Linked DNA regions of Acuticoccus sp. I52.16.1. The protein of the gene in region 1 binds, or shares a complex with, the protein of each later gene. Links are inferred from orthologs where the notes say so. Each region holds a gene or a part of one and is shown on either strand. Other genes may lie near its edges.

Region 1 (14,750 bases):
TGTTGGTCGCCATGCCGACCGCGATGCCGCCGGCGCCGTTGACGAGCAGGTTCGGGAAACGCGCCGGCAGGGCGATCGGCTCGCTCTCGGAGCCGTCGTAGTTGTCCTGGAAGTCGACGGTGTCCTTGTCGATATCCTGGATGAGGGCGGTGGTGGAGACCTTCTGGAGGCGCACCTCGGTGTAACGCATGGCCGCGGGACTGTCGCCGTCGACCGAGCCGAAGTTGCCCTGCCCGTCCACCAGCGGCACGCGCATGGAGAAGGGCTGCGCCATGCGCACCAGGGCGTCGTAGATCGCGCTGTCGCCGTGCGGGTGGAATTTACCCATGACGTCACCGACGATGCGGGACGACTTCTTGTAGGGGCGGTTCCACTCGTAATTGCCCTCGTGCATCCCGTAAAGGATGCGCCGGTGCACGGGCTTGAGGCCGTCGCGAACATCCGGCAGGGCGCGGCTGACGATGACGGACATGGCGTAGCCGAGGAACGACTTCTCCATCTCCGCCGTGATCGACACGCCCGAGATGCCGTCACCATCGCCCGACGACGCCGGCGCAACCGGGTCCGTGGGGCCGTTCGCGCCACCGTCTATCGTGTCGTCACTCACTCACGCTCTCCTGCGGGGAATTCCCTACTGAAATAGGCGATTCAGCCACCGATTGCCACCATCGGGCAGCTGTTCCACACTGAACTCGTATGCGAGCGTCGAGGGGCCCGTCGCCGCGCCGGGTCCCCGCCCCGCTCTGCCCCCGCCGCCGGGCCGGATCGACCGGTTCGCGGCCAGCTTGTGCCTCAGCCGAAGTGCACCAGCATCGCGGTGGCATCGTCGGAGCGTTTGAAGCGGGGAAAGCGGGTGAGGTCCGGATCGTCGTTCTCTACGGCGCGGACCTCGGCGAGCACCGCCTCGAGGTCACCCGCGGCGGCCATGAGCGCGGCGCCGTCGTAGAGCGCGTAATCGTCGATGGCGGCTTCGAAGCCGTCCGACACCAGGAGCGCCCGGCCCTCGCGCGCGCCGACGACGTGCTGCCGCGCCCACCGCATGCACCCCTCGTCGGGAGCGAAGACTGGGTATCCGTCCTGGGTGTTGGCGGTGTTGCGCACGGTCCTGAGGTAGGCCGTCACCTCCGGCGTGCGGCCCTTGCCGCCGCTCATCAGGCGGCGCGCGCTGTCGCTCTCCCAGGTGCTCATCCGGTCGAGGCCGCCGAACCGGGTCAGCATCCCGTCCGCCTCGATCCAGATGCCGCAGTCGCCCAGCTCCACCACCTCGACGATCTCGCCGAAGCGGGCGAGGACGACGGCGGCGGTGGGCACCTCGTAGCGCTCCCTGGGCGCGCGGCGGCGCTCGGCGGTGAACCGGGCGGCCGCGGTGTGGGCGGCCGCCCGCAGCAGCTCGCCCGGCGTGTCGATCGTCTCGGCGCCGTCGAGCAGCGCCTCATGCAGCGTGGCGGTGAGCCAGGCGGCATCGCTCGGCGCATCGAGCAGCGGCTCGTCGCCGAGGCCGGTCGCCCCGTCGATGACCCAGGCATAGGCGCCGGCGGTGCCGCAGCCGTCCTCGTTGGGACGTCGCGGCGAACCGGCCGCGCAGACCGAGGCGAGAACCTCGATCAAAAGGGGATGTCGTCGTCGAACGGTTCGGGCGAGGCCGGGCGCCCGCCGCCGCCGCCACCACCGCCGCTGCCGCCGCGATCGGAGTAGCGGTCGCCGCCGCTGCCACCGCCGCCGTAGCCACCGCCACCACCACCGCCGCCGCCGCCGAAGTCGCCGCCGCTGCCGCCATAGTCGCCGCCGCCGCCGCCGCCGGTGCGACCGTCGAGCATTTGCAGCACGGAGTTGAAGCCCTGCAGCACGACCTCGGTGGAGTAGCGCTTCTGGCCCTGCTGGTCTTCCCACTCACGGGTCTGGAGCTGACCCTCGATGTAGACCTTCGAGCCCTTCTTCACATACTGCTCGATGACGCGGCAGAGGCCTTCCTGGAAGCACACGACGCGGTGCCACTCGGTCCGCTCGCGGCGCTCGCCGGAATTGCGATCGCGCCAGGTCTCGCTGGTGGCGATCCGCATGTTGGCGATCGGCCGGCCGTCCTGGGTCCGGCGGATCTCCGGATCGGCCCCCAGATTGCCGATCAGGATCACCTTGTTGACGCTCCCAGCCATGCCCGTTCCTCCACTCTTCGGGCGCGCACCCTAACGCACCGGGACGCCGCGCAAAGCGCCGCGTCGCGCTGTCCACAGGGCACGGCGCTGCGGTCCCCGTAAATTCGTTGCGCGCGGGTGGGACCCCTCCCCGCGAACGTGCCGCACGACGGCCGAGATCAGTCGCTGTCGCCTTCGTCGTCGGGCCCTTCGACCTCGCGTGCGAGCTCGTCGAGAAGGCCCAGCTTCTCCAGCTTGGCGCGCAACGGGTGCGGCGCCTCGGTATAGCGGTTCGAGTAGGGCATCGTCGTGCCCAGAACGCGGCCGAGCGCCGAGCGATCCATCCGGTAGGCGAAGGCGTTGATCTCGTGGAACACCTCGGCGAGGGAGGCGATCTCCGCCTCGGACAGGGCGAGCGGCGCGCTCGGCATTTCCTCCGACGGCGGCAGTTCGATCCCGTACTCCTCCCGCAGGAAGGCGACGTGCGGGGCGGCGCGCTTGCGCACCTTGTCGAGCGCGGCCGCGGGCAGCACGTAGCGGGGGCCGCGCACGAAGTTGAAGGCGCGCTGCTGGTCGTAGGGCATCTTGCCGCCGGGCATGCGGGCGATGGCGCGCTCCAGCATGTGGATCCCGAGGACCGACAGCCCCTCGTTGACCGACCGCCGCTCCAGCTCCGGCGCCGCCGTGCCGCAACCCAGCACCTCGAGCACATCGTCGATGACGTCACCGCCGGCCATCTGTGCGCGGTCGAACGGCCGCACGATCATGTTCTCCGGCCCGACCGCATCGCGCCACCGGGTGATGATCTGGGTGAGGTTGAGAACGCGCGGGGTCGCCTCGATGTCGGCCAGCGCGCGGCCGGAGCGTACGCCCTGGTGCGCGGCGCTGATCGCCAGCGCCACCGGCTCGCGCACGTAGACGAGCACCCGCACTCGCGGCGCGATGGTGCGCATGGTCTGGACGCAGCCGGCGATCTCCTCCGGCCCGAGGCGCTGGAGGGTTTCGGAGCTGATGAGCCCGGCCGGCAGCCCGCCCGCCGCCGCCGCCTCCTGCCGAAACTCCTTCAAGAACTTCGACTCGCCGCGCGCCTTGGTGCGTCCGGAGAACGGCCGGACCAGCGCATGGTTGGTGCGCGTCCTCGCGTAATAATAAAGGCCATGCCGCGCCAGCACTGCGGCATTGTCGCGGAAGGTCGCCTGAAGGGACGTCGTACCGGTCTTCATGTGGCCGATGTGCAGGGTCAGGACGTCCACGGGGTGCCTCGGGTCGGATCGCGTCGCGCCGGTTTGCGCCAGGCTCGTGTGCGCCAGGGTCCGGGGCGCGGTCAACTGTCCCCATGTGGCTGTGGATTTGCAGAACAATGCTGCCGACGCTATGTGCGGCATTGACCACAACTCGTCGATGTTCCACTTTTGGGCTCAGACGATTTCCCCGGAGTCGAAGGCATGGCCAACCGCGCGCGCGTCGCTGCCGAACGCAAGCTCGTCGTCAAGGGCGCGCGGGAGCACAACCTCAAGGGCGTCGACGTCTCCCTGCCGCGCGACACGCTGGTGGTGTTCACCGGCCTCTCGGGCTCGGGCAAGTCCTCCCTGGCGTTCGACACGATCTACGCCGAGGGCCAGCGACGCTACGTGGAGAGCCTGTCGGCCTACGCGCGGCAGTTCCTGGAGATGATGCAGAAGCCGGACGTCGACCAGATCGACGGCCTCTCGCCCGCCATCTCCATCGAACAGAAGACGACGTCGAAGAACCCCCGCTCGACGGTCGGCACCGTCACCGAGATCAACGACTACATGCGCCTCCTGTGGGCGCGCATCGGCATCCCCTACTCGCCGGCGACGGGCCTGCCGATCGAAGCGCAGACGATCAGCCAGATGGTCGACCGCATCCTGGCGCTGCCGGAGAAGACACGGCTCTACCTGCTGGCGCCCATCGTGCGCGGCCGCAAGGGCGAGTACCGCAAGGAACTGGCGGAGTTGCAGAAGAAGGGCTTCCAGCGCGTCAAGGTCGACGGCACCTTCTACGAGATCGAGGACGCGCCGACGCTCGACAAGAAGTTCAAGCACGACATCGACGTCGTGGTCGACCGCGTCTCCACGCGGCCCGACCTCGCGACCCGCCTCGCCGACAGCCTGGAGACCGCGCTCGGCCTCGCCGAAGGCATCGCGGTCGCCGAATTCGCCGACGAGATGGACGGCGCCGCACCGCGCCGCATGGTGTTCTCGGAAAAGTTCGCCTGCCCGGTCTCGGGGTTCACCATCGCCGAGATCGAGCCGCGCCTCTTCTCGTTCAATGCGCCGACGGGCGCGTGCCCCACCTGCGACGGCCTCGGCACGACGCTCTCGTTCGAGGCGGACCTGGTGGTGCCGGACCCGGCGATGACGCTGGCGGGCGGGGCGATCCTGCCTTGGGCGCGCACCGGCAACACCAGCCCCTACTACACGCAGACCCTGCAGGCGCTCACCGCCCACTACGACGCCGACATGACCACCCCCTGGCAGGACCTGCCGGAGAAGGTGCGCGACGTGATCCTCTACGGATCGAAGCGCGAGAAGATCAAGTTCACCTACGACGACGGCCTGCGCAGCTACACGACTTCGAAAACGTTCGAAGGCGTCATCACCAACATCGAGCGGCGCTGGAACGAGACGGACTCGGCCTGGGTGCGCGAGGAGCTGGCGCGCTACCAGTCCGACGCCCCCTGCCCGGCCTGCAACGGCTACCGGCTGAAGCCCGAGGCGCTGGCGGTGAAGGTGGCGGGCGAGCACATCGGCGAGGTCTCGGCGCTGGCGATCCGCGACGCGGCCCCCTGGTTCGACGCCCTGCCCGAGAAGCTGACCGCGCAGCAGAACGAGATCGCGCGTGCCATCCTGAAGGAGATCCAGGAGCGGCTGCGCTTCCTGGTGGACGTCGGCCTCGACTACCTGCAGCTCTCGCGCGGCAGCCGCACCCTGTCGGGCGGCGAGAGCCAGCGCATCCGCCTCGCCAGCCAGATCGGCTCCGGGCTGACGGGCGTGCTCTATGTGCTGGACGAGCCGTCCATCGGCCTCCACCAGCGCGACAACGCCCGCCTGATCGACACGCTCAAGCGGCTCAGGGACCTCGGCAACACCGTCATCGTGGTCGAGCACGACGAGGACGCGATCCTGGCGGCGGACTACGTGCTCGACATCGGCCCCGGCGCGGGCGTGCACGGCGGCGAGATCACGGCGGAGGGCACGCCCGAGGAAATCATCGCCAACCCCAATTCGCTGACGGGCAAATACCTGTCGGGCGCGCTGGAGATCCCGCTGCCCGACAAACGCCGCGCGCGCAAGAAGGGCAAGGCGATCAAGGTCGTGAACGCGTCCGGCAACAACCTCCGAGGCGTCACTGCCGAGTTCCCGCTCGGCCTCTTCACGGCGGTCACGGGTGTCTCGGGCTCGGGCAAGTCGACGCTGGTGATCGAGACGCTGTACCGCGCCGTGAGCCGCAAGCTCAACAAGAGCCGCGAGGTGCCGGCGCCGCACGAAACGATCACCGGGCTGGAACAGCTCGACAAGATCATCGACATCGACCAGTCGCCGATCGGCCGCACGCCGCGATCCAACCCGGCGACCTATACGGGCGCCTTCACCCCGATCCGCGACTGGTTCGCGGGATTGCCGGAGGCGAAGGCGCGCGGCTACGGGCCGGGCCGCTTCTCGTTCAACGTCAAGGGCGGGCGTTGCGAGGCGTGCCAGGGCGACGGCGTCATCAAGATCGAGATGCACTTCCTGCCCGACGTCTACGTCGAGTGCGACGTGTGCAAGGGCAAGCGCTACAACCGCGAGACCCTGGAGATCGAGTTCAAGGGCAAGTCGATCTCCGGCGTCCTCGACATGACGGTGGAGGAAGGCTGCGACTTCTTCTCGGCGGTGCCGGCGGTGCGCGACAAGCTGGTGACGCTCAACCAGGTGGGCCTCGGCTACATCCGCATCGGTCAGCAGGCGACGACCTTGTCGGGCGGCGAGGCGCAGCGCATCAAGCTGGCCAAGGAGCTGTCGAAGCGGGCGACGGGCCGCACGCTCTACATCCTCGACGAGCCGACGACGGGGCTGCATTTCCACGACGTCGCCAAGCTGCTCGACGTGCTGCGCCAGCTGGTCGACCAGGGGAACACGGTGGTCGTCATCGAGCACAACCTCGAGGTCATCAAGACGGCGGACTGGATCATCGACATCGGCCCGGAGGGGGGCGACGGCGGCGGCCAGATCGTGGCGGAGGGCAAGCCGGAGCAGGTGATGAAGGTCGCGCGCAGCCACACGGGCCAGTTCCTCACCGAGCTTCTCGAGCGCCGCCCACCACGCCGAGAGGCCGCGGAGTAACCCGCGGCCTCGCTTCCCACGCCACCTCGCCCCCACGCCCCTTCCCGCGCCCACGCCCGCACCGCGGTGCCCTACCGCGCCCCCGCACGGCCGCGCCTTCCGTCTCCACGGCACGGCGGTGCCTTCCCGCTCCACGGCACGGCGGTGCCTTTCCAGTCCACGGCACGGCGGTGCCTTGCGCCTGTTCCTCGGAGCCGTCCGTCGCTGAAGCCCGATCAGCGCCAGGGCGGCGGAGGGTGCAAGGCCGGAGAGCGAAGCGTGCCTTGCGGCCTCTGCCGTCCTGGTGCCGGGCTTCTTCAGCGACGGGCGGCTCCGGGGAACAGGCGCTCCCCCTGTTCCTTGGTGAGTCCCGAGCCTCTTGGCCTCGCCCCCCACTCAGAGCACGAAGATCGGCAAAGTCAGGGTAAAGCGGGCACCGCCGACTGGCGCGTCGCCGATGGCGATGGTTCCGCCGTGCGCCTCGGCGAGGCTCTTGACGATGGCGAGGCCGAGGCCGGCGCCTCCGGTGGCGCGATTGCGGGAGGTTTCGAGGCGGACGAACGGCTCCAACAGCAGCGCGCGGTCGGCTTCGGCGATGCCCGGCCCCTCGTCATCGACGGTGAGGACCAGCGCGCCTGGGCGGGCGGCCAGGGCGACGTGGGCGGCGCGGCCATATTTCAGCGCGTTGTCGACGAGGTTGGCGATCATGCGCTTCAAGGCGAGGCGATCGCCCAGGACGCTGGCGTCGTGGGCGGCGGGCGCCACCTGAAGGGTCACGGCCGCGCCGGTCTCGGCGCGGCCTGCGGTCTCCTCGCGCACGAGGTCGGCGAAGGTCAGCAGCTCCTCGGACAGTTCACCGACGCCCGCGCGCGTGGCGACGATGGCGTCGTCCAGCATGTGGACGATGTCGATCACGTCGCGCACCGCGCGGTCGCGCATATCGCTTTCGGGCAGCATTTCCAGACGCAGGCGCAGGCGCGTGGCGAAGGTGCGCACGTCGTGGGAAATCCCGGCGACCATCACCATGCGTGAGGCGACGAGGGTCGCGAGGCGTGCCTGCAGGCGGTTGAACGAGGCGACGAGGGAGCGGATCTCCGGCGCGGAGGAGCGCGACTGCGGCAAAGGCGGCGACGTGCCGGTGAGGTCGATCGCGTCGGCGGCGGCAGCGAGGCGGCGCAGCGGCGCCATCTCGCGGTGCATGACGACGAGCGAGATCACCGCCACCAGCGATCCGATCAGTCCGACGAAGGTCCCCACCGGCAGGCCCATGTGGTTGATGGAGCCGGGGTTGCGGGCGGCGATCTCCAGCGTCTCGCCCGAGCGCAGGCCGATCCGGAAGCGGTAGCCCTCGCGAATGCGGGTCAGCCGCGGGAGCATCCGGCTGTCGGACGCGAGGGGCGAGACCTGCACCCGGCGCCCGTCCGGCAATGCCATCTCGTCCGCCACCGGTGCGGGCGGCGCGCCGGATCCTGGGCCGGATCCGGGCGCGGATACGGTGGCGGGGCCGGGGTGGAGGCGGACGGTGAGAAGGTCGGTGTCGAGCGCGGCGGCGAGGCTCGCCGGCGGGGCGCCGCTCTCGAAGAGGGCGACGATGGCGGCGAGGCGTTCCGGCGGCAGCAGGGCCGGCTCGCGGCCCGGCCGCTGGGCGAGGTAGTAGACCGCCACGATCGCCAGCCACAGCACCATCATCGCGGCGCAGGTGATGAGGGCGACGCGGCTGCGCAGGCTCAGCGTCGGGCTCACGTGAGCGGCCGCACCGTGGCGGTGAAGAGGTAGCCCCCGTTACGCACGGTGCCGACGAGGGCGGTGCCGGGGCTCGCCTGCTCCAGCTTGCGGCGCAGGCGCGAGACCAGCATGTCGACGGTCCGGTCGAACGGGTCGGCATCGCGGCCGCGGATCTTGTCGAGGATGTAGTCGCGCGTGAGCACCCGCCGCGGCGCGCCGACGAAGCAGGCCAGGAGGTCGAACTCGCCCGTGGTGAGGGCGACGTCCTCGCCGTCCTCGGTGGCGAGCTGGCGGGCGTCGAGGTCGATCACGAAGCGGTCGAACGCGAGGCGGCGGTTGGGGCGGGTGGCGGCCGGCTCGGCGGCCCGGCGCAGGCGCGCACGCACGCGGGCGACCAGCTCGCGCGGGCCGAAGGGCTTCACGACGTAATCGTCGGCGCCCATCTCGAGGCCGAGGACGCGGTCGATCTCGTCGCTCTTGGCGGTCAGCATCAGGATCGGCACCTGGTCGTGGGCGCGGATGCGGCGGCAGATGGCGAGGCCGTCCTCGCCCGGCAGCATGACGTCGAGGATGATGAGGTCGGGTCGGACGCGGGCGAGGACGGCGTCGAGCGCGGGCCCGTCGCCGGCGCACTCGACGGCGTAGCCCTCCCCGCGCAGCAGGCTGGCGACGAGATCGCGAATGTCGGTGTCGTCCTCGACGACGGCGACGGTGGTGAGAGCAGTGGTCATGCCATTACTATCCCACCCTTAATGGTTATCGTAAATCTCCCACCGATAGCCGTATACACTCTGTTACGCATATCGACATTCTGAGACAAACTGAGCCGGCCCGGCAACTTGTGCGCAACAATGACCACTTATCTTCTCTGTGTCCCGGGCGGAATGGTCCAGCCGGGATCCAGTCACGTGAGGATACGATGATCAAGGCACTCATGGGTTCGGCCCTCGCGCTCGTCGTCGTGGTCGGTGCGGCCTCGGATGCGGACGCGTTTTCCCGCAAGCGGACCACGGTCGGTCCCTACGGCGGGCAATCCAACTTCAGCGCCAACGTGGAGTGCTACGGCAACTCCTGCACGCGCAATGCCACGCGGCGCGGCGCCTACGGCAACACCGTCAACCGTTCGGCGACGATGACCTGCGAAGGCGGGGCGTGCGTCAAGAACAGCTCCACCGAGGGCCCGTGGCATCGCGGCATCTCCTCCTCGACGGTGTATACGCGGTAGGCTCGTTCCCATGCGGCACGGGCCCTCCCCGCCGCAGCGCACCAGAAACCGCCCGTGGCCGCGCTCCGGCGCCGTCACCGGCCCTCGCCGAGGAACTCGACCATGCCCTCTCTGACCCGCGTGATGCGGACGGCCGTGACCGGTGCCGTGCTGCTGGCGGCCGGCGGCGCGGCGCTCGCGCAGACGCCGCCGAAGATGAAGCAGATGTCCCGCGAGGACATGATGACCCTCTTCCAAGCCTGCAAGGACGACTACCGGCGGTACTGCAAGGACGTCGAGCCCGGCGACGGGCGGATCGCGCGCTGCATGGGCGAGCACCGCGAGAATCTGTCCGAGCAATGTCGCGTCACCGTGCGCGACATCATGTTGAAATAGCCCCCACACGCGATCGACGACACCGGACGACGGCCCGCCCTCCCCGGCAGTGACGCGCGTTCGCGGCACCGAGCGCGCCGCCGGGCGCGCCACCGCGACAGGCCGGCCACGAAAAAAGGCGCCGCGCGGGGGCGCGGCGCCTCGTCGGCCTTCGTGGGGCCTCGGTTCAGAGCAGGAAGACGCCGTCCGGCACGTCCGTCTGGTTCCAGATGGTGAACGTGAAGTCGGCCTCGCCGTTGCCGGTCAGATCGCCGGCGACGACGGTGTTGCCGCTGGCCTCGGTGACCTGCAACTCGCCCGCGGCGCCGGAGAAGGCGTCGACGATGACGAAGCTGTCCTTCGCGGCGGTGTTCACGTTGGCGTCGATCGGGCGCAGCGAGATGATGTCGTTCTCGTCGTCGAGCGCGTAGATGATGTCGCCGTCCGGCTCGTCGGCCGTGCGGTAGAGGAAGACGTCGCGGCCGGCGCCGGAATCGAGCGAGTCCGCCCCCACGCCACCGATCAGCACGTCGTTGCCGCTGCCGCCGCGCACGCTGTCGTCGTCGGCATTGCCGAAGATCTGGTCGTCGCCTTCGCCGCCGATCAGCACGTCGTCGCCCCAGCGGCCGCGCAGCTTGTCGTTGTCGCCGGCGCCGTCGAGCGTATCGTCGCCCAGGCTGCCGACGAGCACGTCGACGCCGTCGCCGCCGTAGAGATAGTCGTCGCCGTTGCCGCCGACGGCCACGTCACGACCCTCGGTGCCGAAGAACTCGTCGTCGAACCGGGTGCCGAAGTAGGTGTCGTTGCCGGTCGTGTCCATCACGACCTGGGCCTGGCCGTTGAGCGTCGAGTCGAGCATTTCGGTGCCACGGTTCTCGCCGCTGTTGAGATACAGGATCTCCGCGACCAGCTCGTTGACGTCGCCCTTCACGCCGACGGCGTTGGTCAGATCCAGCCCGTCGTAGCGCACGATCGTGTCGTAACCGACGATCTCGTCGTCGGCGTCGACGTCGAACGAGCCGTCGGCGTTGTAGCTGTCACCGAGCGTGCCGATGATGATCTCGTCGATCGAGCCGCTGACCGTGTGGGTGGCGAGGTCGTACTCGAAGTCGTCACCGTTGATGATGAAGATCTGCGTGTCGGCCCCGTCCAGTTCCCCGAGCGCGACGATCTGGGTCGAGACTTCCATGTAGGGGTACCCGGCCGCCACGAAGTCGCTCAGGAACGCGTTGTAGACGGACGGGTAGCTGAGGCCGGACGTCTGGTCCGCGCCAAAAGTCACTTCGACGGTCAAAGGGTCTCTCCTTGGGGGATGGAGCGCTGCCCGCCGCCGAAGCGGTGGCTCACCGTCAGGAACGCTGAGAAGCCGGGGCTAGGCTCGAGGTCGAGATACTGCGTGTACTGCTTGTTCAAGATATTCTTCAACGTCAGCGAGGCCACGGTATCTTCGGTGATGTTGAAGTTCAGGTACGCATCGAGCAGCGTGTAGCTGTCGCCCGTCAGACCGAGGAAGTCCGCTTCGTCCTTCTCCGCGACGTAGGTCAGCGTGGCGCCGGCGTCGAGGCGGCCGCCGAGGGCGCGCCCGCCCAGCGTACCCGACACACGCCAGGGCTGGACGTTGGACAGCGGGTCGCCGCTGTCGAGGTCCTTGCTCTCGACGTACGTGCCCGTGACACGGCCGTAGACGCGGCCGGTATCGTAGATCGCGTCGAGCTCGAAGCCGTAGAGGACCGCCTCGGCGACGTTGACGTAGGTGCACCCACCTGGAAGCGGAAAGGTCGAGCACTCGAGGTCGATATAGTCGTCAACCGTGTTGTGGTAGGCGGAGGCCTTCAAGCGCAGCCGGTCGCCGCGGATGGCGAGGTCGTCGAACGCCAGGTTCACGCCGGCCTCGACGTTGTGCGCGATCTCGGGATCGAGGTTGGGGTTCGGGAAGAACGGGAACTGCACGGGCGGCGGGTGCACGCCCTGGACCAGCGTCTCGGTGACGGAGGGCGCGCGGTACCCTTCCGAATAGGAGGCGTAGACCGTCACCGGGTCGACCGGCGTCACCGCGACCGTGATCTTGGGCGAGAGGTGGCCGCCGTCCTTGTGGACCTTGTCGCCGGTGTCCTGGTCGACGCCGTCCAGCACGTAGCCGTCGTAGCGCAGGGCACCGATCACCTCGAACCAACCGCGCTTGGCGGTGTGCTGGATGTAAGCGCCGTAGACCCCGCGCTGGCCGGACGGGGTGGACCCGTTCGACAGGTTCAGTTCGTCCTTGGAGGTGACGTCGTCGTAGAAGCCGTCGCCGCCGATGATGGTCGTGTTCTCGAACCCGGCGACGATGAAGTTGGCGGTATTGTACGCCTCGCCGCCGTAGGTGCCGATGTTGAAGCTGCGCTGCGCCCCGACAAACGAGCCCGACAGGTTCTCCTGCTCCAGGTTCGTGCCGGTATAGTAGGCCTTGGCGTTGAGATCGATGAACGGGTTGGCGCTGTCCCAATGGTGGCCCAGCGTGATCGTGTCGTCGGTCTGGTCGGTGTTGCGGACGGTGGACGTTCCGCTGTCGAAGCTGTTGGCGACGCGCATGGCCGAGAACACCGTCTCGTGCTCCTCGGCCAGGCGCAGGCGCGCCTTGAGGAGGCCGGAGAGGAGCTGCTCCTCGCTGCGGATCATGTCGCCGTCGCCGTCATAATAGTCGCTGGCGTTGCGGAAGGTACCGGCGGCCAGAACGTCGAACGCCTGTCCGATGCGGGTCGCCGCCTCGCCGTGGAGGACGCCGCCCGGCCCGTTGGTCTCTACCGTGGTCTCGACGCGTCCGCCGTAGGTCTCGTCGTCGCGCAGCACGTCGTCGGCGTCGATGGTCTGGAAGGCGACGGTGCCGCCGATGGCGCTGCCGCCGACCACGTTGATCGGCCCGCGCGTGACCTCGACGGACTTCACCATCCGTTGGTCGAGGTAGACCGAATCGTTGGCCGAGTGGCCCGAGCGGCCGAAGTTTTGGCGCGCGCCGTCGATGGACACGGCGACGCGGCCGAAGTCCTGCAGGCCGCGGATGTTGATGGACATCCCCGGATCGTCGGCCGACTCGGTCACGATGACGCCGGGGACGGTCTGCAGGGCATCGGCGATCGAGCGGCCCTGCTCGCGCTGCAAGGTGCCGCGCGTCAGGACCGTCGTCGCGGTGGGGGAGCGCAAGGCGGCCTCGGCGGCGGGCGACAGGCGCGGGTCCAGCGCCGCCGCCTCCGATGCCCCGTCGGCCGATGACGTTCCCGCGGCCTCGCTGCTCGCCGTCGCCTCGCCGGTCCGGTCCCCTTCGACCTCACCGGCGACGACGATCTCCTCCAGCACGATATCCTGCGCACTGGCGGCGGTGATGGCGGTGCCTGCCAAGAGGACCGCGAGGAAACGGGAACGCCACATCACATCGCCCGTCGGTTAAGCGAGGATGAGGTCGGACTCGGTCAGACCCGTGGTGTGCACGACGATGTACATGTCCGCCACGCCGTCACCGTCGAGGTCGGCCTGGACGTTGCTGCGATCGTCACGCTCGTTGATGGTGACCTCGCCGGCCTCGCCGGTGAACGCGTCGACGAAGGTCAGGTCGAAGATCGACAGGTCGATCGCGTCCGAGCCGATATCGAAGTCGCGCAGGTTGTCGGCCGCGTCGGTGGTCGAGTCGGTCGCCTCGAGGTAGATGAAGGTGTCCCCGCCCGAGCCGCCGAACAGGCCGTCGCGCCCGGCACCGCCGGTGATGTCGTCGTTGCCTTCGTCGCCGTAGATGCGGTCGTTGCCGTCGTTGCCGAGCAGCAGGTCGGCACCGCGGCGGCCGAAGATGAGGTCGTTGCCGGCGCCACCGCTGACGGTGTCGTTGCCGCCGCCGCCGTAGATGGAGTCGTTGCCGGCGTTGCCCCACAGCTCGTCATGGCCGGCGAAGCCGCCGATCAGGTCGTGCCCGTTGCCGCCCTCGACATAGTCGTTGCCGCCCTGGCCGTAGAGCGAATCGGCGCCGTTCTCGCCGTAGAGCGAGTCGTTGCCGGCGTCGCCGGAGAGCAGGTCGTTGGCATTGCCGCCGTAGAGCATGTCGTCGGCGCGGTCGCCGTAGATGCGGTCTTCGCCGGCGGCGCCGTAGAGGACGTCGGCGCCGTTGAAGCCCTGCACCAGGTCACCGTAGCCGGTGCCGGTGTAGACGTCGTCGTAGTTGGTGCCGAGGAAATGCTGCGCCTGGCCGGCGAGGATGTCGTAGAGGTCGCCGATCGGGTCTTCGCCTTCGGCGCCGTTGTCGCCGGTGCGAGCGGCGTCGTAGATCGAGTAGACGGGGTTGTCGGCCGAGTTGCCGCTGCCCGGCGCCGCGACGAGGTCGAGGCCGGTGACGTAGAGGCCGCTCTCGAGGCCGACGATGACGCCGTTCTCGGTTCCGTCGGCGGTGGTGGTGTCGGGACCGGCGTAACCGAAGACGATCTCGTCGACCTCACCGGAGATGCCGTGGCCGAATTCGGGACCGTAGTGGATGAAGTCGTAGGCGATCTCCTCGCCCTCGAGCAGCACCAGCTGGTCGAAGCCTTCGAACTCGAAGGAGACTTCCGGGCCGCTGACATAGTAGAAGCCGCCGAATGCGAAGTCGGGCTCGCCACCGCGGTAGGTCGAGGCGCCGACCGGCATCCCCTCGTAATATTCTTCTAGAAACGTGTCGTAGTTGATGCCGGATTCGAGACTCGTTGCGTCGACCGTAATCATCCGCTCTTCCCCATTCTCTTGATAGATGCGCAGATATGACGCCAAGCGCCTAATATCGCGCCATACTCCTCGCAGAATTGCGCCATATTCAAAATATTGTCAACGCACGGATCGCGGCATTTCAGCCGCGTTGCTGGAATGTGACAGCAAACTCGCATCCATCAGCAGAATAGATCTAGAAGAATTCAATATCGTCTACTGGCAAAATCGGCAGTGAGAGGCCCCTCATGCGAATGAAAGGCCCCTCCCCGACCTCACGCGATCTCGGAT
Region 2 (15,416 bases), 3.6 Mb from region 1 along the record:
CGCAAGGTGACCGACGCGGTCGCCCGCATCAAACTCGGCATGGCCGACGAGCTGCGCCTCGGCAACATCGACGCCAAGCGGGACTGGGGCCACGCGCGCGACTATGTCGAGGCGATGTGGATGATGCTGCAGCAGGAGCAGCCGGACGACTACGTGGTCGCCACCGGCCGCACCACCTCGGTGCGCGACATGGTGGAGATCGCCTTCGGCCACGTCGGGCTGAACTCGGCCGACTACCTCGTCATCGACCCCAAGCTCTTCCGCCCGGCGGAGGTCGACATCCTGCTCGGCGACCCGGCCAAGGCCAAAGCCAAGCTCGGCTGGGAGCCCAAGACCACGCTGGAAGAGATGATCTGCGAGATGGTGGACGCCGATATCGAGCGTCACAAAGCCCAGCGCGCCGCCGTTCTGGCGTAGGTCGGCAAAAGCGGTCTTGCACGTGGGGGCGGCATGATGCCAACACGTCGGGACCGTTTTTAAAGCCCGGGCATTCGATCCCGGCGATCGACTGAGAGTGCCCCGTGAGCGAGACGTCCATCTACGCCCTCAACATCGACGTCTTCTCATCCAACGAGGTGTCGGGCTGGGTCACGGACAAGTCCGACCCCATGCACGCCCCGCTGACCTTGCAGTTCGTGGTCGACGGTGTGCCGACCGCGATCGTGCGGGCCGACGTGCGCCGCAAGGACGTCGAGCAGGCCGGCCTCGGCCCGGCGCGCTCCGGCTTCTACTGGAAGCTGCCCGACGGGCTGCGTGCGGCGATGATGGAACGGGACCTGCCGTTCGAGTTCTTCGTGCGCCGCGGTGACGGGACCTACGAGCGGGTCGCCCGCCGCATGCTGGAGAACCGCAGCGGCGTGACCGACGACATCCGCGCCGCCGTCGCCCCGGCGCTGGAGAACGCGATCTCGCTGGTGGCCAAAGCGGGTCCCGCGATCGAGCGCGCGCCGCTGCGCGGCGAGCCCAAGCGCTACCCCCTGCACGAGACGATGTTCGCCTTCGAGGGGGCGATGACCGGCAACGTGCGCCAGTCGATGTCGAAGTATCTGGAGTTCCAGCACACCCGGCTGAAGCTGGGCCAGGGGCTGCCGATCGACGGGTCGGAGACGGCCAAGAACCGCTTCCTGCGCTGGTATCTCGACAACTACATCACCATGCGCCACCCGCTGCGGATCCCGCTGGGGGCGGACGAGATCGCCTACCTCAACGCGCCGGTGCCGCTGGTCGGCAACAGGTTCAAGCTCTCCCAGGCCTCGCTGTCCTACGCGTTGACGACGCCGGGCGCGGCCGAGGCCTTCCCGCTGGCGGGGATCGACCAGTACGAGGCGTTCGTGCGCTGGTGGTGCCTGGAAAAGGCGATGGACCTGCACGTCGAGGACTGCCTCATCCCGGACTACTATGTCGACGTGCTGCGCCGCGTGCCGGCCGTCTACCGCGGTGAGGACTGGGCCCTGTCGCGCTTCATCGAGGAGGAGCACAAGGCCAACCCGCGCTACGACGTGCTCGACCTGTCGACGCCGGACCATCGCCGCCTGATGCACGTGTGGTTGCTGCTGGAGGCGATCAGCCAGCCCTCCATCATCCGCTACCTGCCGACGAAGAACCTCACGGCGATGTTCGAGGGGCCGCCGCGTGAGACCCCGTTCGACAAGTCGATCCAGGTGCTGCACACCAGCGGCGAGGCGATCTCGGAGGTGTTCGACGCCGAACGCTTCGCCAAGTATCTGCTGACGAACGCGTTCGACCTGAAGCGGCTGCGCTACAACACGTTCGACGCGCGCGGCAACCGGTTCGACGCGGCCCGCTTTCCGCCGGCGACGGCACCGCGCAACGAGCGGGTCCCCCTGCAGATCATCGGCCCGATGGCCAAGTCCTCCGGCCTCGGCCAGGCCTCGCGCCTGTCGTTCGAGACGTTGAAGGCGGCGGGCTACGAGCCCAACGTGGTCGACTTCGATCTCGACAATCCGGCGCCGGTGGGGATGAACACCAAGGACCTCGCGTTCGACGAGCCCAAGCCCGCCAAGGTGAACCTCATCCACCTCAACGGCGAGACGCTGCCGATGGCGCTCGCCTACCTGCCCGATACCTACAACGGCGCCTACAACATCGGCTATTACTTCTGGGAGCTGTCGCGCCCGTCGGACGCGCAGATCCTCTCGTTCGATCTCGTCGACGAGATCTGGGTCGCGACCGACTACGGTGTCGAGATCTACGAGCCGGTGATGGGCGGCAAGCCGGTGCGCAACGTCGGCATGGCGGTGGAGCAGGTGCCGGATCCGGGCCGCGAGGCCTCGCGCGCCTGGGTGCGCGAGCGGCTGCCGGTGGGGCCGGAGACGTTCGTCTTCCTGGCGACGTTCGACTCGTTCTCGTTCGTCGAGCGCAAGAACCCGCACGGGGTGGTGAAGGCGTTCCAGGCGGCCTTCGGGATGGACGAGGACGTGCTCCTCGTCCTCAAGACGCACAACCGCGACTTCGTCGACGATCCGCACCAGACGATGCGCTGGGACGCGCTGCTGGAGGTCGCCGCCTCCGACCCGCGCATCACCATCCTCAACGAGACGCTGCGCTACGGCGACCTGATGAAGCTGAAGCGCGGGGCGGACTGCTACGTCTCGCTGCACCGCTCGGAGGGGTGGGGCTTCGGCCTGATCGAGGCGATGAGCATCGGCGTGCCGATCCTCACCACCGGCTATTCCGGCAACATGGATTTCACCAAGCCGGAGCACTCGTGGATCGTCGATTACGATCTCGTCGAGCCGAAGCCGAACGAGTATATTTTCGTCGACGGCAACCAGGTCTGGGCGCAACCGAAGCTGGAGAGTGCGGTGAAGCAGATGCGGGCGGTGCGGGCCGATCCCGCCGAGCGGCAGCGGCGGGCCGAGCGGGCCAAGGCGTTCGTGGCGAAGAACTTCTCGATTGAGGCGCAGGCACGCAAATATGCCAAGCGGTTGGACGAGATCTTTGCGTCGCTGCGCTAGCGCCCGCGCCATCGCATTCGCGGCGGCGCTCGCCGCCGGGAGCGGCTTCGCCATGGCGCAGGACGCCGGCGATGCCGTCCCGACAGAAACCCCGCGCCCCCCGGCCGCCGCGGCAGACCCCGCCGCCGCCCCCGCGCCCTCCGATGCGCTGAACGAGCCGCCGCTGGCGCAGCTCGGCCGTGGTCTCGTCAAGCCGCGCTTCGCGGCCTTCTCGCGCACGTCGGCGCGGTTGCAGAACGTCGTGCTGCGGCTCTGCTCGCTGGAGCGGCGCTCGCCGCGGGACCTCGAGGTCGGCTACGTGCGCACCATGCGCGCCGCGAGCGCGGCGGTCTCGCTCGCCTTCGCCAGCGAGTACAACCGCGCCGCCTCGACGAGCGTGCTGACGCCGTTCGGCGAGGAGGCGATCGCCCGCACGCAGTTCAACGTGCTGCTGGGGAGCGCGCCGGACGGGCCGGCCACGCTGGCCGCGCTGCGCAACCTGGAGCCCGGCTACGTCGGCCTGCCGGCGCTGGAATACGCGCTCTTCCACCTCGAGGACGACGAAGGGCGGTGCCCGCTGGCGGTGACGCTGGCAGCCCATGTCGCCAACACCGCGCGCACGCTGGAGCGGCGGTGGGACAAGGGCCATCTCGACCCGCAGTGGTCCGAGCCGGAGACCGAGCAGGGCGCGCGGCGCCGCCTGTTCGACCTCCTCGCCGGCATGCTGCGCACCCTGGGGCGGACGGTCGACGTCCTGTCGCCCCGCCCGCGCGGCGCGTCGGGCCAGATCAGTTTCAGCGAGCCCGCCAACGCCGCCTTCGTGCAGGGCCGCCTCGCGGCGCTGACGGACATGGCGCGCGTGGTCAACGCCTATGCGATGCCCGGAACCGACGCGCAGACCGCCACGGCGACGCTGGTTCAGAACCTCGCGGCCCTCTCGGACCGGTCGTCCGAGCTGCGGGCGACACCGTCCCGCACCACGGTCGCCGCGATGACGACGCAGCTCTCGGCCGTGCAGCGCTACGTGCAGACGGATGTCGCGGAGGCGTTCGGCTTCGCGCCGGAGGCGCTGGACCCGCTCATGCTCGACCGCGTGGCCCCCGCGGGCGGCACCGGCAGCCGCTGAAGATTACCCGGAGCGCAGCCGCTCGATGGCGCGGCGGCGCTCGTAGAGGGTCAGCAGCAGCTTCAGCGCCCGGCCGCGCTCGCCGGCGAGGTCGCGGTCCATGGCCACCACCATGCGCGCGTCGTCCGTCGCCGTCGCCAACAGATCGCCGTCGCGCTCCAGGTCGGCGACGCGCAATTGCGGTGCACCGGACTGGCGGGTGCCGAGCAACTCGCCCTCGCCGCGCAGCTTCAGGTCGTCCTCGGCGATGCGGAAGCCGTCGTTGGTGGCCCGCATGGTGTCGAGCCGCTGGCGCGCGATGGCCCCCAGCGGCGAACGATAGAGCAGGAGGCAGGTGGAGGGCTTGGACCCGCGCCCGACGCGCCCGCGCAACTGGTGAAGCTGCGAGAGGCCGAACCGCTCGGCGTTCTCGATGACCATGATGGTCGCGTCCGGCACGTCGACGCCGACCTCCACCACGGTGGTCGCCACGAGGACCGAGAGGTCGCCGTCCTTGAAGGCGGACATGATGTCCTCCCGCTCGGCGACCGGGGTGCGGCCGTGGACGAGGCCGACGACGGGGCCGAGCCGCTCGGCCAGCACCTTGTGGCGGGCGATGGCCGATTGCAGCTCGCTCTCCTCGCCCTCTTCCACCAACGGGCAGACCCAGTAGGCCTTCTCGCCGCGGGCGACGGCGGCGGCGAGGCGGTCGATGATCTGGCCGAGGCGGGTGTCGGCGACGACGCGCGTCTCGATCGGCTGGCGGCCGGCCGGCTTGTCGGTGAGGCGGGAGACGTCCATGTCGCCGTAGCTCGCCAGCACCAGGGTGCGCGGGATCGGCGTCGCGGTCATTACCAGGAGGTCGGAGGTCGGCCCCTTCTGTGTCAGCGCCATGCGCTGGGAGACACCGAAGCGGTGCTGCTCGTCGACCACCACCAGCGCGAGGTCGGCGAATTCCACCGCACCCTGGAAGAGGGCGTGCGTGCCGACGGCGACCTTCGCCTCGCCGCTGGCGAGCGCGGCCATGGCACGGCTGCGCTCGCTCTCCGGCACGCGGCCGGTGAGGAGCCGCACGGCGATGCCGGCAGGCTCCAGGTAGCGCGCCAGCGTCTCGTAGTGCTGGCGGGCGACGAGGTCGGTCGGGGCCATGATCGCGGTCTGCCCACCGTCGCCGGCGGCCATCGCGGCGGCGACCATCGCCACCACCGTCTTGCCGGAGCCGACGTCGCCCTGGACGAGGCGGGTCATGCGGTGCTCGGCGGCGAGGTCGCCCGCGACCTCGGCGATCGCGAGGCGCTGCGAGGGGGTGAGGGCGAAGGGGAGCGATGCCTCCAGCGCGTCGATCGCGGTGGGGTCCCACTTGCGCACCCGCCCGCGCCGGGTGCGCTCGCGGTCGCGCACGATGGCGAGTGCGAGCTGGCTCGCCAGCAGCTCGTCGTAGGCGAGGCGCCGGCGCGCGGGGGAGGCGGGGAGGATGTCCGCCACCTCGGCGGGGCGGTGGACGGCGGTGTAGGCCTCGGCGAAGGCGGGCCAGCGCTCGCGCGCCATCAGCGGCGGGTCCAGCCATTCGGGCACGTCGCCGATCTTTTCCAGCGCGTTTCCGATCACGCCCGCCAACACGCCGGGGGTCAGCCCCTGCGTCATCGGATATTGCGGCTCCAGGCCGAAGCCGGGGCCGGCGGGGGCATCCGGCGCCTCGACGACGGCCGATGCGTCGGGGTGGACGATCTGCGGCCGACCGTCGCGCCACGTCGTCTCGCCCGAGACGCGCACCCACGCACCGATCGGATAGGTGCCGACGATCCACTTGATGCCCCCGCGGAAGAAGACGATCGCGAGTTCGCCGGTCTCGTCCTCGCCGAACGCGCGCACCGGGCCCTTGGGGGTGCGGCTCGATTCATGCCGCGTGATCTTCACCGTAAACGTGGCGGTTCCACGCTCCGGCGCCTCGGCGACCGGGGTGATGGTGCGGCGGTCGGCGACGCCGCTCGGCATGTGGTTCAACAGGTCGAAGATGCGCGTCTCGGCGGCGCTTTCGCGGCCCAGGAGGTGGGCCAGGCGATCCGCTCTGCCGGGGCCTACGCCATCGAGGCGATTGACCGGGGCGATCAGACGACCGATATCGACGTTGCCTGTCACGTCGGCGTCCTCCCGGACGGCCGACCATCTTGCGTTGTGATATGCCACGTTTCAACGTGCGCGGAAAGAGAAGTATGTCCGGTACGACCCGTTCCTCCGCAGGTCTCGACCCGCGCAAGAAGCGCCTGCTTTTCCACACCTGGCACCGCGGCACCCGCGAGATGGACCTCCTGCTCGGCCGCTTCGCCGACGCCACCATCGAGGAGTGGAGCGAAGCCGACGTCGCCGAGATGGAGGCTCTGATGAGCGTCCCCGATCCGGAGCTTTATGCCTGGATCACCGAGCAGACCGATATTCCCGAAAATCATCAGAGCGCGGTTCTTTATCGCGTCATCGCGTTTCACAAGGCAGGGTGATGGCCAAAAAGGCGCAGGCGCTCTCGATCGCCGAAATCAAGGAACTTGCCAAGCCGAGCCTGAAGCGGCTCGCCGAACCGGATTTGCCGCGCGAATTGACCGTGACGCAAGTCCCCGACGGCATGGAAGGCGAGGTTCTCGCCACGATGGCCGCCGCGACGGGCGATGCGGTGATGTTCGTCGCGCGCGACGGGGCGCGGCTGAAGGCGGCGGAGAACGCGCTCGCCTTCTTCGCGCCGGAGCTGGCGGTGGTGCGCCTGCCGGCTTGGGACTGCATGCCCTACGATCGCGCCTCGCCCTCCGCGCTCGTCCAGGCACGCCGCGCCGCCGCACTGGCGACACTCGCCGCGCGCAAGGCCGGCGACGGACCGATGGTGGTGCTGACCACCGCCAACGCCATCCTGCAGCGTGCGCCCAAGCCGGAGGTGATCCGCCGCGCCACGCTGCGCCACGCCGCCGGATCGGACGTCGTCATGAAGGACGTCCTCGCCTGGCTGGAGGACAACGCCTTCCTGCGCACGCCCACGGTGCGCGAGGCGGGTGAATATGCGGTACGCGGCGGCATCGTCGACCTCTACGCGCCCGGCACCGAGCAGCCCGTCCGGCTCGACTTCTTCGGCGACACGCTGGAGACGATCCGCCCGTTCGATCCCGACACGCAGCGCACCACCGGCCAGTGGCCGATGATCGAGCTGATCCCGATGAGCGAGGTGATCCTCGACGAGGAGACCATCTCGCGCTTCCGCGAGGGCTACCTGCGCCGCTTCGGCGCCGCCACGAAGGACGACATCCTCTACCACTCCGTCTCCGAAGGCGTGCGCGCGGCGGGCGTCGAGCATTGGATGCCGCTCTTCCACGAGGGCCTCGCGACGGTGTTCGACTACGTGCCCGGCGCTCCGATGGTGATCGACCACCTGGCCGAGGACGCCGTCGCCAAGCGCGTCGCCGAGATCGAGGACCACTATGCGGCCCGCACCACGGCGATCGAGCAGTCGCTCAAGGGCGCGCCCTACAACCCGCTGCCGACCGACGAACTCTACCTCACCGGCCTCTCCACCGAGGAGATGCTGGAGGGGCACCGCGTCATCCGCCTGTCGCCGTTCGACGAGCCGGAGCGGCCCGAGCAGTTGACGATCCCGGCGGGCGGCAAGGTCGGCCGCTCGTTCGCGGCGGAGCGCTCGGCCGGCAACGTCAACATCTTCGTCTCCCTGGTCGACCATGTGAACGCGATCCGCAAGGACGGGCGGCGGCCGATCATCGCCTCATGGTCGGAGGGCTCGCGCTCGCGCATGGCGCAGGTGCTGCGCGACCACGGCGTCGGTGCGATGACCGAAGTCGGCACGATCGAGGAGGCCGGCGCGCTCCCCAAGGCCGAGGCCGCGCTCACGGTGATGGAGCTGGAGACCGGGTTCGAGACGCCCAACTACGTCATCGTCGCCGAGCAGGACGTTCTGGGCGACCGTCTCGTCTCCTCCAGCCGCAAGCGCAAGCGCGACGCCAACTTCCTTACCGAGGCATCCTCGCTGGCGGAGGGCGACCTCGTCGTCCACGTCGACCACGGCATCGGCCGGTTCATCGGCCTCAAGACGCTGGAGGCCGCCGGCGCGCCGCACGACTGCGTCGAGATCGCCTATCAGAAGGACGACAAACTCTACCTGCCGGTCGAGAACATCGACCTCCTGTCCCGCTACGGCGCGGCGGACACCGAGGGCGTCGTCCTCGACAAGCTGGGCGGCGCAGGCTGGCAGGCGCGCAAGGCGAAGATGAAGGAGCGCGTGCGCGAGATCGCCGACGGTCTCATCAAGACCGCCGCGCAGCGCCTCCTGAAGAAGGCCCCGGTGATCGAGCCGGCGACCGGCGTCTACGACGAGTTCGTCGCCAAGTTTCCCTACAACGAGACCGACGACCAGCTCTCCGCCATCGAGGCGGTGGCCGAGGACCTCGCCAAAGGCACGCCGATGGACCGCCTGGTGTGCGGCGACGTCGGCTTCGGCAAGACGGAGGTGGCGATTCGTGCCGCCTTCCTCGCCGCGATGGACGGCAAGCAGGTGGCGCTGATCGTGCCGACGACGCTCCTCGCGCGCCAGCACTACAAGACCTTCGCCGAACGCTTCGCCGGCCTGCCCTTGCGTGTCGAGCAGGCCTCGCGCCTCGTTGGCCCCAAGCATATGCGCGAGGTGAAGGCGGGGCTGAAGAACGGCGACGTCGACATCATCGTCGGCACTCACGCGCTCCTCGCCAAGGGGATCGAGTTCCGCGACCTCGGCCTGCTGATCGTCGACGAGGAGCAGAAGTTCGGCGTCAAGCACAAGGAGCGGCTGAAGGAGATCAAGTCCGACGTCCACGTGCTCACCCTCTCGGCGACGCCGATCCCGCGCACGATGCAGCTCGCCCTCACCGGCGTGCGCGAGCTGTCGCTCATCGCGACGCCGCCGGTCGACCGGCTGACGGTGCGCACGTTCGTGACCCCGTTCGACGCGCTGACGATCCGCGAGGCGCTCCTGCGGGAGCGCTACCGCGGCGGCCAGTCCTTCTACGTCTGCCCGCGCGTGTCGGACCTCGCGGGTCAGAAGGAGTTTCTGGAGCAGCACGTGCCGGAGGTGAAGGTCGCCGTCGCGCACGGGCAGATGTCGCCGACCGAGCTCGACGATGTGATGAACGCCTTCTACGACGGGCAGTACGACGTGCTGCTGGCGACGACCATCGTGGAATCGGGGCTCGATATCCCGACCGCCAACACGCTGATCGTCCACCGGGCGGACATGTTCGGCCTGGCGCAGCTCTACCAGATCCGCGGCCGCGTCGGCCGGTCCAAGACCAGAGCCTACGCGCTGATGACGACGCCGGTGGACAAGACGCTGACCGGCCCGGCGCAGCGGCGTCTCAAGGTGCTCTCCTCGCTCGACACGCTGGGCGCCGGCTTCCAGCTCGCCTCCCACGATCTCGACATTCGAGGCGCGGGCAACCTCCTGGGAGAAGAGCAGTCGGGGCACATCAAGGAGGTCGGCTTCGAGCTCTACCAGTCGATGCTGGAGGAGGCGGTGGCGACCTTGAAATCGGGCTCCGACGAAGAGGCGCCGGACCAGTGGTCGCCGCACATCTCGGTCGGCATCCCGGTGCTGATCCCGGAGGACTACATTCCCGATCTGCAGCTGCGCATGAGCCTCTACCGCCGCCTCGCCGACCTCGACGACGCGCAATCTATCGACGCGTTCGGCGCCGAGCTGGTCGACCGTTTCGGCAAGGTGCCGGAGGAGGTCGAGTGGCTGATGAAGATCGTCTACATCAAGAGCCTGTGCCGGCGCGCCAACGTCGAGAAGATCGACGCCGGGCCGAAGGGCTGCGTCGTCTCGTTCCGCAACAACGAGTTCAACAACGCCTCGGGGCTCGTCCAGATGATCGCCGGCGAGGGCTCGCTCGCCAAGATGCGCCCGGACCAGAAGGTGGTCTTCATCCGCGACTGGCCCGATCCCGACAAGCGCACCAAGGGCGTCGCGGTCCTGTTGACCAAGATGGCCAAGCTCGCCGAGCAGGAGGAGAAGGCGGCCGCGTGAGCCGTCAGCCGCGCCCGAACTCGTGGAACACGAACCATGCGCCGCCGGCGATCAGCGCGAAGCCGACGGCGTGGTTCCAGCGGATCGGCTCCCCCAGGTAGGTCGCCGAGAAGATCATGAAGACCGACAGGGTGATGACCTCCTGGATGGTCTTCAGCTGCGCGCCGCTGAAGGTGCCGTAGCCGATCCGGTTCGCCGGCACCTGCAGGATGTACTCGAACAGCGCGATACCCCAGCTCACCAGGATCACCGCCACCAGCGGCGCGGCCTTGAACTTGAGGTGCCCGTACCAGGCGAACGTCATGAAGACGTTGGAAGCGATGAGCAGGCCGATCGTCGCGACCGGGACGGGTATGGCGGACAAAGGCGGGTATCCTTCACGATGACGGCAGGCGCTTAGCAGATGCCGCTTCCGCTGACGATGGACCCCGCCCCCGCCCGCCGATCCGCCCTAGCTCCGCGGCGCGTAGAACGTTCCCTCGACCTCGACGATGTCGTCCTGGTTCAGCCGGTCGACCTCGATGATCGTGCGCGGCGGGTAGGGGCGGCCGGCCCAGAGTTCCTCTTGAATCTGGTTCACGATCGGGCGGTAGCGGTACATGTCCGTCACGTAGACGACGATGCGCACCGCGTCCTGCAACGTCGCTCCTTGCGAGGCGGCGATGGTCTGCATGTTCACGAACGCCTGCCGGACGCGCGCCTCGTTGCCCTCCGCCAGCGTGTTCGTCTCCGGCACGATGCCGCGCATCCCCGCCACGTAGACGAAGTCGCCCGCGCGGGTGGCGAGGTTCCAGGTGCCGGTCGGCGGGAACATCCCGTCCGGGTAGAGCGTCACGACGCCGTTGGGGGCCGTGTCGCCCTCCTGGGCGGCGGCAGCGAGGGGGAGGGCGAGCGCGGTCGCCAGCGCCGCGGCGCGGGTCATCGTCCTGAACATGTGGGTGGCTCCATCAAGGGTGGTCGGCGTCTGCCGTCGCCGATGGAATGCAATACGGCTGCCACGCGCCTCACACGGCGCCCGCGTCACGCGACGGCGACCCAACCGCGGAAGCTGAAGGCGGCATAGAAGAGGCGTATGTCCGTGAAGCCGGCGGCGGCCAGGATCGCCTCGTCCTCCTCCGGCGCCAGCAGCGGCAGATGCTGCGCGATCGACGCGCCGGCCTTGGCGGCGCGCTCCGGGTCGACGCCTTTCTCGGCCGCGAACCCGGCGTACTGCGCCAGCCAGAACGCGCGTTCCGCCGGCTCCCGCGACACGCTGTGATGCGCGACGACGAGCGGAGCCCCGGGCGCCATCCGCGCGCGCAGCGCCTCCAGCGTGCGCCGGCGTTCGTCGGGCGCGATGAAGTGGAGCGTCAGCAGGCACACCGCGCCGTCGAACGGGCCGGCGGGGGCGGCGTCGATCGTGCCCTCGATCAGGGCGATGCGCGCGGCGAAGGGGGCCGTGTTGGCGGCGGCGAGGCCCAGCATCTCGGCCGACGGGTCGACCCCGTCGAAACGCCAGCCGGGACGTGCGGCGGCGAACGCCTTCAGCTCCAGGCCGCCGCCCGCGCCCAGGACCAACACGCGCCCCCGCGCCGGCACGTGGCCGGAGAGGAGCACCAGCGCCATCGTGTGCAGGTCGTGAAAGCCCGGCACCTGTCGGGGCGGCCCGTCGGCGTACCGTGCGACCGCGGCGGGATCGTCGAACATCTCATGCGCTCCCATGGGCTCCGGCCGCTGGCCGGCGAAAAACGGGCTCCGGCCGCTGGCCGACGAAAATGCGCTCTGGCCGCTGGCCGACGAAAAAGAGCGGGCCGGGGCCCGCTCTTCGGTCGTCGTCGGCGATGGGCGGGCGCTTACGCCTTCGCCACGTCCTTCTCGAGGCGGGCGGAGACCGAATCGAGGAAGCCGGTCGTCGTCTCCCAGCCCTGGTCGGCACCGACGAGGAGCGCGAGGTCCTTCGTCATGTGCCCGTCCTCGATGCAGCCGACGGTGGCCTTCTCCAGCGTGTCGGCGAACATCTTCAGGTCGTCGTTGCCGTCGAGCTTGGCGCGGTGGGCGAGGCCACGCGACCACGCGAAGATCGACGCCGTGGAGTTGGTCGACGTCTGCTCGCCGCGCTGGTGCTGGCGGTAGTGGCGCGTGACCGTGCCGTGCGCGGCCTCGGCCTCGACCGTCTGACCGTCCGGGGTCATCAGCACCGAGGTCATCAGGCCCAGCGAGCCGAAGCCCTGGGCGACCGTATCGGACTGGACGTCGCCGTCGTAGTTCTTGCACGCCCAGACGTAGCCGCCGGACCACTTCATCGCCGAGGCGACCATGTCGTCGATCAGGCGGTGCTCGTAGGTGATGCCCTTGGCCTTGAAGTCGGCCGCGAACTCGGCGTCGTAGATCTCCTGGAAGATGTCTTTGAAGCGCCCGTCGTAGGCCTTCATGATGGTGTTCTTCGTGGAGAGGTAGACCGGCACGCCGCGCATCAGGCCGTAGTTCATGGAGGCGCGGGCGAAATCGCGGATCGAATCGTCGAGATTGTACATCGCCATCGCGACGCCGCCGCCCGGGAAGTCGAACACCTGGTGCTCTTGCGGCTCGCCGCCCTCGGGCGTGAACGTCAAGGTCAGCTTGCCCTTGCCCGGCACCACGAAGTCGGTCGCGCGGTACTGGTCGCCGAAGGCGTGACGGCCGATGATGATCGGCTCGGTCCAGCCCGGCACCAGCCGCGGCACGTTGCGGCAGATGATCGGCTCACGGAAAATGACGCCGCCGAGGATGTTGCGGATCGTCCCGTTGGGGGAACGATACATCTTCTTGAGGCCGAACTCTTCCACGCGCGCCTCGTCCGGCGTAATCGTCGCGCACTTGACGCCGACGCCGTGACGCTTGATGGCGTTGGCCGCGTCGACCGTGACCTGGTCGTCGGTGGCGTCGCGGTGCTCGACACCGAGGTCGTAATATTCGAGGTCGATGTCCAGGTACGGGTGGATCAGCTTGTCTTTGATGTACTGCCAGATGATGCGGGTCATCTCGTCCCCGTCCAACTCTACGACGGGGTTTGCAACCTTGATCTTCGCCATTCCAGGACCTTGCGTCTTTAAGGGACATTCCGCGTTCACCGCGGATCTGGGCGCCGCCTTAGCATGACCGATGCCACGAAGGAAGTTGCGGCACCGACCTTAGTGCCGCCCCCCGCCGTCGTCCTCGTCGAGCCGCAGCTCGGCGAGAATATCGGCACCGCCGCGCGGGCGATGGCCAACTTCGGCGTCACCGACCTGCGCCTCGTCGCCCCGCGTGACGGCTGGCCCAACGAGAAGGCCCGCGCCGCCTCGTCGGGCGCGGCTCACGTGATCGACAATGCGCGCGTCTTCGCCACGTTGGAGGAGGCGATCGCGGACCTCACCTTCGTGATCGCCACCACGCGCCGCCCGCGCGACATGACGAAGCGGGTCGAGGGGCCGGAGGCGGGACTCGCCGAACTCGTCGCCGAGACGCGCACCGGGCCGACGGGCATCCTCTTCGGCCGCGAGAGATGGGGCCTGCAGAACGAGGAAGTGGCGCTCGCCTCGATCATCGTGTCGTTCCCGGTGGATCCGGAATTCGCCTCGCTGAACATCGCCCAATCGGTGCTGCTGATGGCGTACGAATGGCGCCGTGTCGCGCGCGAGCTTCCGGCCGCGCCGCCGCCCGATCAACCGCCCGCGACGCGCCAGGAAGTAACGGGCCTGTGGCGCCACCTCGTCTCGCTGCTGAAGCCGACGGGCTATTTCCGGCCCGAGGGGATGGCCGAGCGCATGGAGCGCAACCTCTTCACGACACTGTCCGACGCGGGGTGGGACCGCCAACAGGTCCGCACCCTGCGCGGCGTCCTGAACCACCTCGACCCACAGCGCCCGCCGCGTTCGGGCGACTGAGGGCGGCGCGCAAGACGGGCGCCCGCGCGCGCCCGCCGGGCCGGCGGGGGAGGCTCAGCAGGCGCCGGGGCCCATCTCGCGTTTGATCTTGCCCAGGGTGGCGACGCGGTCGGTGTAGAGGGACGTCAGGCAGGCGTCGTCGGCCCCGCAGGCGGCGCGCTCGGCCATGAAGGTGTGCTGGCTGTCGGTCACCTCGCCGCGCGTTCCCATCAGCGCGCAGCGGCGGATGGCGTCGTAGAGCTTCGCCATCTCGTCGTCGAGCGCGGAGAGGCGGGGGGAGTTGCACACGGCCTTCTCGTCGGCGGCCATCACCTTGGAGCAGTCGTAGCTCTGCGCCGCGGCGGGCGGTGCGCCGGTACCGGCTGCGAGGACCGCGAGCATCAGCGCGGCGGCGGCAAGACGATCGAGCATGGCGGGGCCTCCTGGGTGGGCCGCCGCCCTACGTCGTGGCGCGGTCGGCGCGGTATGGGCCGTGCGCCGGTGGCGGCGCACGGCGATCATGCATCAGGCGCCGCGCAGCGCCGGCACCTTGCAGGACACGCTGCCGACGCCTTCGAAAGTCGCGGTGATCGTGCCCGGACCGGTGCGGGTCGGCTTGGTATGCGTGCCGGTGGTGATCACCGCGCCCGCCTCCAGCGTGTGCCCGCGCGCCGTCGCGAACTGCGACAGGAACGCCACCACCTCGAACGGGTTGGGCCGCCAGTCCGCGCCGAGCGGCTGCAACACCGTGCCGTCGCCCAGCGTCAGCGTCAGCGGGCCGCGCGCGACCGCCAGCATGCCGTCGATCGGCCGCAGCTCGCCGATGATCAGCGCGTTGGAGGAGTTCATGTCGGCGATCACCGCCTTGGCGCCCATCGACGGCTTGTCCGCATAGCGGCTGTCGGCCATCTCGATCGCCAGGCGGTAGCCCGCGCACGCCGCCTTCACCTCGTCGGGCGTCGCCGGTGCGGTGATCGCGTCGGCGAGTTCCAGCACGATCTCCGCCTCCGCCTCCGGGGAGAGGAAGCGGTCGGCCGGAAACTCGGTCCCGTCGGGGTAGATCATCCCCTCAAGGAGCGGCGAGACGGTCGGCGCGTCGAGGCCGGCGGCGGCCTGCGCCGGGGGCACGGTCTGCGCCAGTTTCCAGCCGGCGATGGGCTTGCCGAGGGCGGCCCGCATCGCGTCCTGGATCTCGTAGGCCGCGGCGACGTCCGCCGGCGGCTGGGTCAGCTCGGTGAGGGGGCCGCCGCTCACGAAGGCGGCGGCGAGGCGCTGTGCGTCGGTCATGCGAGCTGATACGCGGTCTTGACGGTGGTGTAGAACTCGGCGGCGTAGCGGCCCTGCTCGCGCGCACCGTAGGACGAGCCCTTGCGCCCGCCGAACGGCACGTGCGGATCGACGCCGGCGGTCGGCAGGTTGACCATCACCATGCCCGCCTCCGC

Evidence for each region.
Region 2: the proteins of uvrA (region 1) and mfd are in contact, whole or in part, in a crystal structure (PDB 4DFC), measured with the Escherichia coli proteins. The link is inferred for Acuticoccus sp. I52.16.1 from one-to-one orthologs.

Annotation. Positions count from the first base shown.
Region 1 is NZ_CP094828.1:4,216,270-4,231,019, reverse strand. The notes cover bases 3,200-6,678. They hold uvrA (excinuclease ABC subunit UvrA), read left to right. Parts: upstream 3,200-3,577; coding sequence 3,578-6,478; downstream 6,479-6,678. Other genes in these bases: MRB58_RS19105 (hypothetical protein), read right to left, coding at 3,200-3,385. Outside these bases: gyrA (DNA gyrase subunit A), read right to left, coding at 1-607; MRB58_RS19115 (hypothetical protein), read right to left, coding at 793-1,608; MRB58_RS19110 (single-stranded DNA-binding protein), read right to left, coding at 1,605-2,153; more of MRB58_RS19105, read right to left, coding at 2,312-3,199; MRB58_RS19095 (cell wall metabolism sensor histidine kinase WalK), read right to left, coding at 6,854-8,200; MRB58_RS19090 (response regulator), read right to left, coding at 8,197-8,913; MRB58_RS19085 (hypothetical protein), read left to right, coding at 9,102-9,407; MRB58_RS19080 (cysteine rich repeat-containing protein), read left to right, coding at 9,510-9,782; MRB58_RS19075 (calcium-binding protein), read right to left, coding at 9,949-11,055; MRB58_RS19070 (TonB-dependent receptor domain-containing protein), read right to left, coding at 11,052-13,166; MRB58_RS19065 (calcium-binding protein), read right to left, coding at 13,182-14,480; MRB58_RS19060 (antibiotic biosynthesis monooxygenase), read right to left, coding at 14,735-14,750. UniProt on the Escherichia coli protein: The UvrABC repair system catalyzes the recognition and processing of DNA lesions. UvrA is an ATPase and a DNA-binding protein. A damage recognition complex composed of 2 UvrA and 2 UvrB subunits scans DNA for abnormalities.
Region 2 is NZ_CP094828.1:581,979-597,394, reverse strand. What follows is about bases 6,167-10,311. They hold mfd (transcription-repair coupling factor), read left to right. Parts: upstream 6,167-6,556; coding sequence 6,557-10,111; downstream 10,112-10,311. Other genes in these bases: MRB58_RS02700 (DMT family protein), read right to left, coding at 10,116-10,311; MRB58_RS02710 (succinate dehydrogenase assembly factor 2), read left to right, coding at 6,276-6,557; recG (ATP-dependent DNA helicase RecG), read right to left, coding at 6,167-6,201. Outside these bases: gmd (GDP-mannose 4,6-dehydratase), read left to right, coding at 1-417; MRB58_RS02725 (glycosyltransferase), read left to right, coding at 522-2,978; MRB58_RS02720 (hypothetical protein), read left to right, coding at 2,962-4,083; more of recG, read right to left, coding at 4,087-6,166; more of MRB58_RS02700, read right to left, coding at 10,312-10,475; MRB58_RS02695 (RidA family protein), read right to left, coding at 10,563-11,045; MRB58_RS02690 (class I SAM-dependent methyltransferase), read right to left, coding at 11,132-11,797; MRB58_RS02685 (NADP-dependent isocitrate dehydrogenase), read right to left, coding at 11,944-13,161; MRB58_RS02680 (RNA methyltransferase), read left to right, coding at 13,225-13,995; MRB58_RS02675 (lysozyme inhibitor LprI family protein), read right to left, coding at 14,050-14,406; MRB58_RS02670 (2-keto-4-pentenoate hydratase), read right to left, coding at 14,500-15,261; MRB58_RS02665 (aldehyde dehydrogenase family protein), read right to left, coding at 15,258-15,416. UniProt on the Escherichia coli protein: Couples transcription and DNA repair by recognizing RNA polymerase (RNAP) stalled at DNA lesions. Mediates ATP-dependent release of RNAP and its truncated transcript from the DNA, and recruitment of nucleotide excision repair machinery to the damaged site.